3 regions of the Leucobacter sp. WKLB1 genome follow, and region 3 is predicted to be linked to each of the others. Evidence: predicted binding sites of a transcription regulator. Region 3 holds the regulator's gene; each other region holds the start of a gene.
The links. Region 3 encodes LexA, which represses DNA repair genes until DNA is damaged. Its sites were predicted from a motif close to TCGAACANNTGTTCGA; they were not measured.
Positions count from the first base shown of each region.

Region 1: ACZF5Y_RS03940 (phosphorylase family protein) is a predicted target of LexA. The motif match lies at 2,565-2,580, and genes of this name have one in related genera.
Region 2: ACZF5Y_RS01685 (tyramine oxidase subunit B) is a predicted target of LexA. The motif match lies at 2,493-2,508, and genes of this name have one in related genera.

Region 1 is NZ_AP046115.1:835,362-839,263, reverse strand. It holds gene ACZF5Y_RS03955 (2,3-butanediol dehydrogenase) at 1-996, opposite strand, end outside; gene ACZF5Y_RS03950 (TetR/AcrR family transcriptional regulator) at 1,025-1,576, opposite strand; tRNA gene ACZF5Y_RS03945 (tRNA-Ser) at 1,801-1,891, opposite strand; gene ACZF5Y_RS03940 (phosphorylase family protein) at 1,940-2,500, opposite strand; gene ACZF5Y_RS03935 (hypothetical protein) at 2,906-3,190, shown strand; gene ACZF5Y_RS03930 (S-ribosylhomocysteine lyase) at 3,281-3,772, shown strand.
Region 2 is NZ_AP046115.1:345,618-349,519, reverse strand. It holds gene ACZF5Y_RS01695 (allantoate amidohydrolase) at 1-28, opposite strand, end outside; gene ACZF5Y_RS01690 (FAD-dependent oxidoreductase) at 30-1,208, opposite strand; gene ACZF5Y_RS01685 (tyramine oxidase subunit B) at 1,270-2,433, opposite strand; gene ACZF5Y_RS01680 (LysR family transcriptional regulator) at 2,582-3,511, shown strand; gene ACZF5Y_RS01675 (alcohol dehydrogenase catalytic domain-containing protein) at 3,549-3,902, opposite strand, start outside.
Region 3 is NZ_AP046115.1:2,310,751-2,314,652, forward strand. It holds gene ACZF5Y_RS10500 (histidinol-phosphate transaminase) at 1-132, opposite strand, end outside; gene ACZF5Y_RS10505 (LysM peptidoglycan-binding domain-containing protein) at 159-566, opposite strand; gene lexA (transcriptional repressor LexA) at 826-1,491, shown strand; gene lipB (lipoyl(octanoyl) transferase LipB) at 1,605-2,321, shown strand; gene lipA (lipoyl synthase) at 2,348-3,361, shown strand; gene hflX (GTPase HflX) at 3,438-3,902, opposite strand, start outside.

The sequences.
Region 1 (3,902 bases), 1.5 Mb from region 3:
CGCGTCGACGACGCCGTTCAGCGGCACCTCCTGCACCCAGCCGGTCGTGTTGTACTTGCCGTCAGCCATCGCCGTGATCACGGCGTCGAAGTCTTCGGGCAGATACGCCAGCGCACCGGCGATCTCCGTTTCGCCCATCACGAGCTGCGTCGGCAAGAACTCCATGGGACGTTCGTGAATCGCCACCACAACAACGCGACCGCCCGGCGTGAGGCTGCTGAGCGCCGAGGTGACCGCCGGGCCAGCCCCTGCAGCGTCGAACGCGACGTCAACGCCCGCGCCGCTCGTCAGCTCGGCCACGGCCGCCGCGAGATCCTCGTGGACCGGGTCAACGACGGTGGCCCCCAGTGCCGCGATCGTCGCTCGGCGGTCGGCGCTGGGCTCGGAGACGAGCACGCGATCCACCCCGCGCGCCTTCAGCGCGAACCAGACGCCGATGCCGATCGCACCCGCACCCGCGACGATGGCCGTTTGGCCGGCTTCGACGTGGCTGCGCGACACCGCGTGCCACGACACCGACATCGGCTCGACGAGAGCTCCCATGCGCAGGTCGACGTTCTCGGGCAGCACGTGCACCTTGCTCGCCGGTACCGTCGTGAATTCGGCCATTCCGCCGCCCTGCGAGCTGAGCCCGTGGAAGCCGATCTTCTGGCAGACGTTGTACAGGCCCTTGGCGCATGCCGGGCACTCGCCGCAATAGTAGATGGGCCAGACCGCGACGCGATCCCCCACCGCCACGTCAGTGACCCCGTCGCCGAGCTCGACGATGGTGCCCGAAAACTCGTGACCGAGAATCTGCGGCAGCGTCGAACCCGTCACCGGGTGCGGGTGGTCGAAGTCGAGCCCCGCCGCTTCCGGCGAGTAGTAGACGTGCAGATCGGAACCGCAGATGCCGGCGAAGGCGTTGCGAATCTTTACCTCGCCCGGGCCCGTCGTGGGCTCCTCGACGTCGACGATGCGAAGGTCTTCCTTCGCGTAGAACTGTGCTGCCTGCATGGCGTGCTCCTTCTTCTCGGGCCGCGGATCAGCGCAGCCACCATTCCGGGGATGCCGCGAGGATCAGCTCGACGGCACGTTCGATATCGTCGGCGCCCGAGTCGAGCCACGCCTCGATGGCTCCAACCGTGCCCGACGCGGCATACGCGATGGCGATGCGCTGCCCGATGGCGTCGTCGCGCAGGGTGCGCGGCAGGATCGCCGGACGCAGAGCGATCCAGGTCTCGAGGCCGTGCCGCACCGACTGTTCGAGTGCGCTTCGCACGGGAGCTACAAGCGTTGGGCGCATCGCCCCGCGGTAAATATCGGCGCGCGCGGCGACGTGCGCGATGAGCAGATGTTCGCCGTCGCCGATCGTTTGCGCGGTGGGCAGGGCCTCCATGGCGGCATCGATCTCGTGCGCGAGTGCGTCGGCGAGAAGATGCGCGGGGGTGTCAGCGTGACGGTAGAAGGTGTCCCGCGTGATCCCGGATTCGCGGCAGATTGCGGCGACGGAGATGTCGTCGATCGGCGTCGCGGTCGACAGCTGGAGGATCGCGGCGCGCAGCTGGCTCCGACTACGGAGCGACCGGGCGTCCATGCATTCAGCCTATCTGACACATGTCAGATAGGCCAATGGTGCGCGCTCCGACCCTCTCGCACACGGCCCGCACGGCCCGTCACTGCCGACCTCATACGAATCGGTGTCACTTTCTGCGCGAATGAAGCTCGTTTTCGCGCAGAAAGTGACACCAATACGGAGCTGCCACGTGAGCAGCACCATCCGAGAACGCGAAAACCCCCTCACGAAGAGGGGGTTTTCTGTGGCGGTGACGGTGGGATTTGAACCCACGGTAGGGGGTTACCCTACACAACTTTTCGAGAGTTGCACCTTCGGCCGCTCGGACACGTCACCGCGGAAGAGCTTATGCGATTCGCGTACGCATTGCGAATCGGGACAGACTCAGGCGAGTCGCGCCTCCCAGAACTCGCGCAACTGCTCGCTCTTGCGGAAGACAATCGTGTCCCACTCCTCATCAGTAGTTGACGAATCGGCGAAGTCCGACGGAATTTTGAAGAGCTGCAGCGCGACCCCGAATCGCGCGCACACGCTTGCGTAGGCGTAGGCCTCCATGTCGACGAGGTTCGCGCCGAGCCCGGCGATGGTCGCCCTTTGGTCGTCGTTCTGCACGAAAACATCGCCGGTGGCAATCACCGCGGTCGATTCCGCGGGCAGGATCACCGCACCGGTCGGGGCGAGCTCGGGCGAGGGCAGCGAGAAGTCGTGCTGCACGACCCCGGCAATTTGGTACACCTCGTCGAGCGAGGGGCATTCCGACGCATCGCTCACAACACCCGCGGTGCCGAGCACGATCACCCGGTCGACCGGGCGGGCGGCGAGCTCGGCGGCCAGCGAGACAGCAGCGTTGATCTTGCCCACCCCGGTGACGAGGTGCGGCACGTCGGCGAAGGCCGAAGCCTCGTCGCGATGCGCGAACACGAGCAGAGTGGTGAGGTCAGACATCGGCGCTCCCAGCGGCGCATGCACGCCCGTCGATCAGGAATTTTCGACTCAACACTAGCGCTTTTCGAAACCTTGTTCTAATATTGGGGAGTCGGGTTCGCGAGCCGTACGCGTGATCGCCCTGAAACGGGACGTCGAGATCACCTCAACTCCGCGACAATCGCAGCGAAACCCACCCGCACCGCAGACCTGTACACGAGGTCGATCCTCCCGATGAGGCCGGTGCAGATGCGCTCACGCATCGATCCCGCAGATTCCACAGACGCTGCAGGCTCGATCGGGCTGTGCCGACGCAGTCCCCGCGATGCAGCGCGAGGCCCCGACGGGCCGCCCCCGAGACATGCTCGGCGGGATACGCACCATGACGGTGCGTCAGAAAGGAACACCATGACTTCGCATACCCGTATGCCTGAAACCGCAGCCCCGCGCCCCGTCGCGACGCTGCGCACCCCGTACCACTCGCTCAGCGGCGCCAACGACATGCTCGTGCCCGACTGGGCGCAGCGCCGCTCCGTCTACCGCAGCTCGGGGCGCACGCTGTACGTGGTCGAGACCGATCGCCTGAGCGACGCCCGCGTCGATCTGAAGCGTCTCGACCGCGCCGGCTGGGACGTTCGCGTCTCGCCACTCACTACGGGCGACCATGCCCGTATCGCGCTCACGCGCCGCGACCTCGCTCGCGCTGCGTAGCGATTCGCGCACGCTGCCCCTGACGAGCGCCGCGTAACGCGACGCCATCACCTCTGCGGCCCAGTGGATCCCCTGGATACACTGGGCCGCATGAGTGATGTCGAGCTTGCCGAAGTCGAGAGCTTTTCCCTGGACCACACGAAAGTGCTGGCACCCTACGTGCGCCTCATCGGCGTCGAACGCGGCCCCCAGGGCGACGCGATCTCGAACTTCGATATCCGCCTGGTGCAGCCGAATGAAGGCGAGATTCCGACCGCGGGCCTGCACACCATCGAGCACACGCTTGCCGCGCTGCTGCGCACCCGCTTCGACGGACTGATCGACATCTCCCCTTTCGGCTGCCGCACCGGCTTCCACCTCATCGCGTGGGGTGAGCCGAGCGCCGAAACCGTCGCCGCGGCGATCAAGAGCTCCCTCGAAGACCTGGTGGAGCGCGTGACCTGGGACGACGTGCCCGGCACCGAGGCTGTCAGCTGCGGCAACTACCGCGACCACAGCCTGCACTCCGCGAAGGAGTGGGCCAAGATCGTGCTTGCGCAGGGCATCAGCCTCGACGCTTTCGATCGCTCGCGGATCGCCTAGCGAAGTAGGGCTCCCCGCCCGGCCGCACACCCCGGGCTGTCGAGCCCTGGGCTGTGAATCCTCGAACGCACCGGTTTCGTGCGAGCGTACCCCCATCACCGGGGTGCGCTCGCGCGAAACCGGTGCGTTC
Region 2 (3,902 bases), 1.6 Mb from region 3:
CGTCGCCGGCCGTGGTGATCCGCCTCATCTCACACCCCCGCGAATCGCTGGCCCGTGGCACGGAACCGATCGTGCGGCACCTGCGAACCGGCCACCAGGTCGGCGACGAGCTCACCGAGCAGCGGGGCGAACTTCGCGCCCTGGCCCGAGCACGGAGAGAGGATCGTGATGCCCTCGGCCCGGTCGATGATCATGTCGTCGCCCGGCACGTTCGTGAAGAGGCACGTGGTCTCCTCGTAGGATTCCGGAATCAGGCCCGGGGTGAAGTCCGTGACGAACTGCACGATGCGGTCGCGGTTCGCCGGATCGATCTGCCCATCCTGATCGCGCGCCGAGCGGATCGCCCGCCCGCCGTTGTACTCGGCGATCTTTTGGCCGCGGAAGTCGGCATCGCGCCCGCCCGGCAGGCTGTACGTCTGCATCTCTTCGCCCTTGTAGATGAAGGTCGGCCACGACGTCGATCCGTAGCGGGCGGTCTCGCCGCGATGCAGAATGTCGCGATACGGGAAGTGGTACGCGTTCTCCTGCCGCACCTCGAACTGCGGCATCGCCTCGGCGAACCCGGTCGGCAGGTCGAGGTCGCCGAGCAGCGCCGGCAACCACCCGCCCGCGGCCACGATGACCTGCTCGGCGTGCACGGTGTCGCCGCGGGTCGAGGTGACGACATACCCCGCCCCTCCCGATTTCGCCTGCACGTTCGCGGCCTCCCACCCGATGTACACCTGCGCGCCGGCGCCCTGAGCGAGATCGAGCATGGCTTTGACCGAGGCCTCGGCGTCGAGTACTCCGGCTCCCGGGTGCCACAGCACCTCGGTATCGAAGCGCAGCTGCGGCCAGCGCGCTTCGGCAGTCGTAGCACTCACGAGCTCGTGTTCGATGTCAGCCTGCTCGAGCACCTCGGCGAGACCGCGCGGGTTGCGCACGGCACCGAAGTCGAGCGCACCGCTCGGCGTGATGAGTCGCTTGCCGCTCGCCGCCTCAAGCTCATCCCACCCGTGCTTCGCCCGCACCACGAGGTCGGTGTAGAACGCATCGGGGTAGGCGTATCGAAAGATGCGGGCGGAGCCGTGCGAGCTGCCCTGCGCCGATGCCGGGATGTCGCGCTCGAGCACGATGACCTCGGCGCCCGACTGGGCGAGGCGCCAGGCGGCCGCGGCGCCGCTCAGCCCGGCTCCGATGATGGCGTAGGTGGTGGTTTCGGAGGTCATGCGGTGATCACGTGCTCTCTGGGAAAGGGGGCGAGAAGGGGGCGACTGCGGCGGGATGGGGTCAGGCCAGATCCGGCGCATCCCAGAGGTTGAGCTTCGTGCCGATGCCGAGCTCGACCGCGTTCTCGTAGACCGTCTTGGCCCAGGCCACGTCTTCGACGCCCATGCCGCCGACGCTGAAGAGCACGGGCTGCTCCTCGAACTCGCGGCCCTGCGCGGTGCCGTCGAACACATCGCCGATGTTGACGACGCGCGACTCGTCGAGCTTGCCGGCGTCGATCAGGTCTTGCCAGTACAGGCCGATCATGCCGAAGGCGGTCTCGTGCGAAGGCGCCGGGTACTCCTCGGCCCAGGCCTCGTAGATCTTCTTCGCGTCGGCGATGAGTCGTGCCTTGCCCGAGACCGTGTAGGCCTCATCCATCTTGAGGTTGGCCGGCAGACTCAGAAAGGCACCCGGCTTGATCCAGTCGCCGTCGATGTACGGGTAGTTCTCGGAACCGACGAGGCCGGTCACGGCTTCAGAAACGATGTCGGAGTCGCGCACCGCGGCCTCGGCGGTTTCGGCGATCTCGATGGTGGTGAACTGCGGGTAGTGCAGCTTCACGTAGTCGGCGAACGCCTCGGACGACTCCTTGCGGCGCCCATTGATGCGAATCGTGTCGAGCGTGGGGCGCGCGGTGGTCATGGCGTGCAGGGCGCTCTTGTTCATCGCACCGGGGCCAATGATGCCGAGCGACTTCGCGTTGATCGGTGCGAGCTTCTTCGCCGCCGCACCGGGCACGGCCGCCGTGCGGTACGCGCTCTCGAGGTTGCCCGACATGATGGCGAACGGTGCGCCTGTTTCTTTGTCGTTCAGCACGATGAGGTGGATGGAGCGGGGCAGCCCCTGCTCGCGGTTGTCGATGTTGGATCCGTACCACTTCACCCCGGCGGCGTCGAAGCGGCCGCCGAGATAGGCGGCCATTGCCATGAACCGGCGGTCTGCGGCATCGAGCGGCATTCCGGGGAAGGGCGACGACTGCGGAAAACTGATCTGCGCGCCGTGCGAGTTCGCCGAGTTGCCGGCCATGCGGTAGTCGCCCTTGGCCACCAGCACGAGCACCTCTTCCATGACCTCCATGCAGCGCTCCATGTCTTTGACCCCGGCGGCAATCACCTCGGGCTCGCTGAGGTAGAGCATGTCGATGCGGGTGCTGGGGGTGGTCTGCGTGGTCGGTTCGGTCACGGTGAACTCCTTCGAATCCGGGTCGGTGCAACCCAGAAAAGCCAGGTTTCAGCATCCAGTCAAATACCCTTTTGACCTGGGATTCATACCGTTTCACTCGTAATCAACCGGTAACGGAATGGGAACATTCGCGGCGTATCGTGGCCCCATGGAACTCCGTCAGCTGCGCTACTTCTTAGCGGTATCAGACGAGCTCCATTTCGGCCGCGCGGCCGAACAGCTGCATATGTCGCAGCCCCCGCTGAGCCTCCAGATCTCGCGGCTGGAGCAGGAACTCGGGGTCACGCTCTTCGAGCGCACGACGCGCAGTGTGCGCCTGACCGCAGCCGGCCGGCACCTGCAGGCCCGCGCCCGGGCAGTGCTCGCCGAGCTCGATGAGGTGCGCGGCGAGCTCCGCGACTTCACCGACGGGTTGACCGGCGCGTTGCGCGTCGGTTTCGTGAGCTCCGCGAATTCCACGCTGCTGCCCGGTGTCGCGCGTCGCTTCCGGGCAGAGCGACCCGGGGTGGCCCTCGAGTTGATTCCGCTCACCTCGGGCGAACAACTCGAGCGGTTGCGCGACGGTTCGCTCGACGTGGCCATCGTGCGCGACGAGGCCCCCGGCCTGACCGGTCGCGCAGCATCGGCGATCCGCGCCGAGGTCGTGTACGAGGAGCGTCTCGTCGCCTGCCTGCCGCGCACGCATCCGCTCGCCTCGCAGCGGGAGGTCACTGCCGCAGAAATCAGTACGGTGCCGATGATTGCGTACCCCCGATCGATGATGTCGGGGTTCGTGGATCGCGTCGCCCAGGTTCTCGGCGAGGCGGGCAGCGTCGCCCGTGTCGCCGAGGAAGTCGTGCACCAGGAGACGGCGATCGGCTTCGTCGCCGCCGGGGTCGGCACGAGCATTCTGCCCGAGTCGATCGGCCTCCTCGTGCCCCCGTCGATCGCGACCGTACCGCTCGCGGGCTCCCCGACGACCCAACTGCTGGCCGCCCGACGCGCGCGCAGCGATCAGGGCGCGGCGATCCGCACGTTCCTCTCGTGCCTGCGGGCCTCGGCCGCCGAGCTGCGGGCGCCCGCGGCAGCCGCTGCCTGACAACGGCCGGATCGCCGGGCGCCCACGAGTCCACCCGCTACGGGACGAGCACCGCGCGGCCCTGCACGCGCCCGTGATGCAGGTCGTCGAACGCCTGCACTGCGTCGTCGAGCGAGTAGCGCACCACCTCGACGCCGATCTTGCCGGCGCGAGCGAGCGCGACCGCCTGGCGCATATCCGAGCGGGTGCCGCCGTACGCGCGCTCGATGTTGACGCCCCAGGGCAGCGGCGTACCGCTGCCGGCGACGTAGCTGAACGCACCATCGCCGAGCCCGACGAAGCGGATGGCCCCACCGCCGCGCACGACGGCGAGCGCCAGGTCGACGGTGGGCTGCACGCCCACGAAGTCGAACACGACGTCGGCCCCGACGCCACGGGTCTCCGCGAGAAT
Region 3 (3,902 bases):
GGCGACGTGCTCCGGAATCGTATGCGTATTCTCGTTCACGTTCAGGCTGACAGGAACCGCATCTTGCGGAGCCCCGTAGGGCTCTTTGCCGACGAGGTTGTCGCGGAGAGGAAGGTCACTCAGACTGGTCACCGAACCAGTCTAGAGGCGAGAGTACCTCAGGCTCCGAGTTCGTCGCCCGACACGACCAACGGGCTTTCTGAGTATCGCAGCGGTACAGCGATCGCCTCGCCGGCCTGCACCGACGACTCGTCGAGCTGGTTGAGCTGCACAATCTCCGAGACCAGGTCTCGGGGGTCGGCAGAGGGGTCGAGCTCCGTCGCCAGCGACCAGAGCGAACTCCCCGGCTGCACCACTACGTATTCGAACTGCTGACCATCGGAGCCCTGCGCCGTTGCCATCGCTTCCGGTGCCGCGAAGGCTGCCACCAGGGCGAGCACTCCGGCCACCAGCACCGTCGCGAGCGCGCCGAACACCACACGGCCACGACGGGTCAGTCGCAGCGTCGCAGTTGCCACGCGCGGTGCCGGCATCGTCTCGTGAGTCAGGGTCGCGATTGCGCTCATGATGGTGTCCCTTCGGTCGTGATCGCCACGAACATGCGTCCGTGCGAACATCTGTTTCGAATATATATTCGATGAATCGAAACTTCAAGCCCGTGATCGAAGATATGTTCCGATCTTTTTCGCCGACACTCGAACACGTGTTTGCCCGTGTTCGAATGTCGCGGCTATGGTTTCGTCAACGGCATCACTGAATCAGCCACCACCGACATTCATGGATCGCCGCCGCCAGACAGCCCTCCGGGCTCGAGAAAGGACCGCGATGAGCGACACCGCCGTGCCCCGTTCCACGAAGCCCCTGAGTGAAAAGCAGCAGGCGATCCTCGAGTGCATCGCGCGCTCCGTCGAGAGCCGTGGCTACCCGCCGAGCATGCGCGAGATCGGCGATGCGGTCGGCCTCTCCTCACTCTCCAGCGTGACCCATCAACTCAGCCGCCTCGAGCTGGGCGGCTATATCAGGCGAGATCCGAACCGGCCTCGGGCCCTCGAGATCCTCGTCGAACTCGCTTCGACTGCGAACGCAGTCGCAGACGCGCCGACCCAGCAGGTCGAGGAAGCCGCGTACGTGCCGCTCGTCGGCCAGATTGCGGCAGGCGTTCCCATCACCGCCGACCAGCAAGTCGAAGAGATCGTTCCGCTCCCCCGGCAACTCGTCGGAGACGGCCAGCTCTTCATGCTCCGCGTCGTCGGCGATTCGATGATCGATGCTGCGATCTGCGATGGTGATTTCGTAGTTATTCGACAGCAGCGCGAAGCGGAGAATGGCGACATCGTCGCCGCGATGCTGGATGGCGAGGCCACGGTCAAGGTCTTCCGTCGCCGCGACGGCCACACATGGCTCCTTCCGCGCAATAGCGCATTCGAACCGATTCTCGGCGACCACGCCGAAGTGCTCGGTCGCGTGGTGGCAGTCTTCCGCTCGGTGTAACGCCACAACCGACCCTTGCACCTCACGCCCCGAGGCTCACACTTCGCTCCATGAGGTGTGCGCCTTTTTCGCGCAATTTGATTTGTTGCACCGAGTACATCTAATCTGTTCGCATGTCCAGCATCGCTGCAGCACCTCCGTCCTCCTCCGCATCGCAGTACACCGTCGCCAGATTCGGTACATCACCCCGAGTGGACGTGATCGGCCTCGCGCCAGACTTCGTGGAATATGCCGACGGACTCCGCCTGCAGGCCGCAGCAGCGGAACGCGTGACCCGTGGCACCGATTCCGGCACGCTTCTGCTCCTCGAGCACTCCGCGGTCTACACGGCGGGCCGACGCGCTGACCGCGACGAGTACCCCACCGACGGTACGCCCGTCGTTCCGGTCGACCGCGGCGGCCGGGTCACTTGGCACGGGCCGGGGCAACTCGTTGCGTACCCGATCGTGCGACTGCGTCCGGGAGCCGGCGTGGTCGATCTCGTCCGGTCGCTCGAGACCGCCATTATTGCCACGCTCGACGCGCTCGGCGTTGACGGGTACCGCGTCGAGGGGCGCTCCGGTGTGTGGTGCGACGCGACGACACCGGCCGATCCCCCGACGAAGGTTGCCCAGATCGGCCTGCATGCGCGGGCCGGAGTCATCACGCACGGCCTCGCAATCAACTGCAGCAACGATCTTGCCCCGTTCGCGCAGTTCGTACCGTGCGGCATTCGCGATGCCGGGGTCACCACCATCAGCGCGCTCGCCGGGCGCACGGTGCGGCCGGCCGAAGTCGCCCCGATCCTGCACCCCCTCGTGATCGAGGCAATCGCGGAGCTCGTCGCATGAGCGCGCGTCGCCTCCCTTCGACCGGCCTGCGCCCGGAGCCCGAGGGTCGCAAGCTGCTGCGCATCGAGGCACGCAATGCCGAGACGCCCATCGAGAAAAAGCCCGAGTGGATCAAGACGCGCGCACGGCTGGGGCCCGAGTACCAAGAGGTGCGCAACCTCGTTGCCAGCGAGAAGCTCCACACCGTCTGCCAAGAGGCGGGGTGCCCGAATGTGTTCGAGTGCTGGGAGGATCGCGAAGCGACCTTCCTCATCGGCGGGTCGATCTGCACGCGTCGGTGCGACTTCTGCATGATCACGAGCAGCAAACCGCTGCCGCTCGACCGCGACGAGCCGCGCCGCGTCGCGGAGTCGGTGCGCACCATGGGCCTGAAGTACGCGACGATCACAGGCGTGACGCGCGATGACCTGCCCGATACCGGTGCGTGGTTGTACGCCGAGACGATCCGGCAGATTCACGAACTCAATCCGGGTTCCGGCGTCGAGGTACTCGCCGACGATCTCGGCGGGCGCCCCGAAGATCTGGCGCAGGTCTTCGAAGCCGCTCCGCAGGTGTTCGCGCACAACCTCGAAACCGTTCCGCGCATCTTCCGCAGCATTCGGCCGGGGTTCCGCTATGAGCGCTCACTCGGAGTCATCACGCTCGCCCGGGATGCCGGCATGGTGACGAAGTCCAATCTCATTCTCGGCATGGGCGAGACCCGCGCCGAGATCACCGACACCATGGTCGAGTTGCGCGATGCCGGGTGCGACATCATCACGCTGACGCAATACCTTCGCCCATCGTCGCTACACCACCCGATTGACCGATGGGTGCGGCCAGAAGAGTTCGTCGAACTGCAGCAGGAGGCGGAGTCGCTCGGATTCGACGGGGTACTCGCCGGCCCGCTGGTGCGTTCGTCGTATCGCGCCGGTCGGCTCTGGGCTCAGACGATGCAGGCTCAAGGTCGGCCGGTGCCTGAGGCACTGCGACACTTGACCGAGCGTGCCCCCGCCTCCTACCCGCAGGCGATCGGCGCTTCGGCCGTTGGCTCGGTGTAACACGGGAACGCCTCAAGACAGCGCCGAAACGGGGGTTCCGGGCGCCGTGCTGCAGTCGGCACCCGGAACACACGTCCTAGATCAGATACGGTTCGATCTTCGACGCCATCTCGGCGGTGATGTAGGCGCGCACCCGGGTGCCTGCTTCGACGTACTCGGTCTCGAGCACGCGGTTGCGCTCGTGCAGTTCGGCGACGAGATCTCCGCGATCGTAGGGCACGATGACGGTGACCTCGCGATCCGGAACCGGCAGAGCCGCATCGATGCGCCGCTGCAGCTCCTCGATCCCCTCACCCGTGCGTGCTGACACGAACACGGCATCGGGCACGAGGCCGTGCAGTACCAACCGCTGCGAATCGTCGAGCAGGTCGGCTTTGTTGAAGGCGACGAGCTCGGGAATGTCTTGCGCGTCGACCTCGGAAATGACGTCGCGCACGGTGCGCAGCTGCGCTTCGGGGTCGGGGTGCGAACCGTCGACGATGTGCAGGATCACCGACGCGTCGCCCACCTCTTCGAACGTCGATCGGAAGGCCTCGACGAG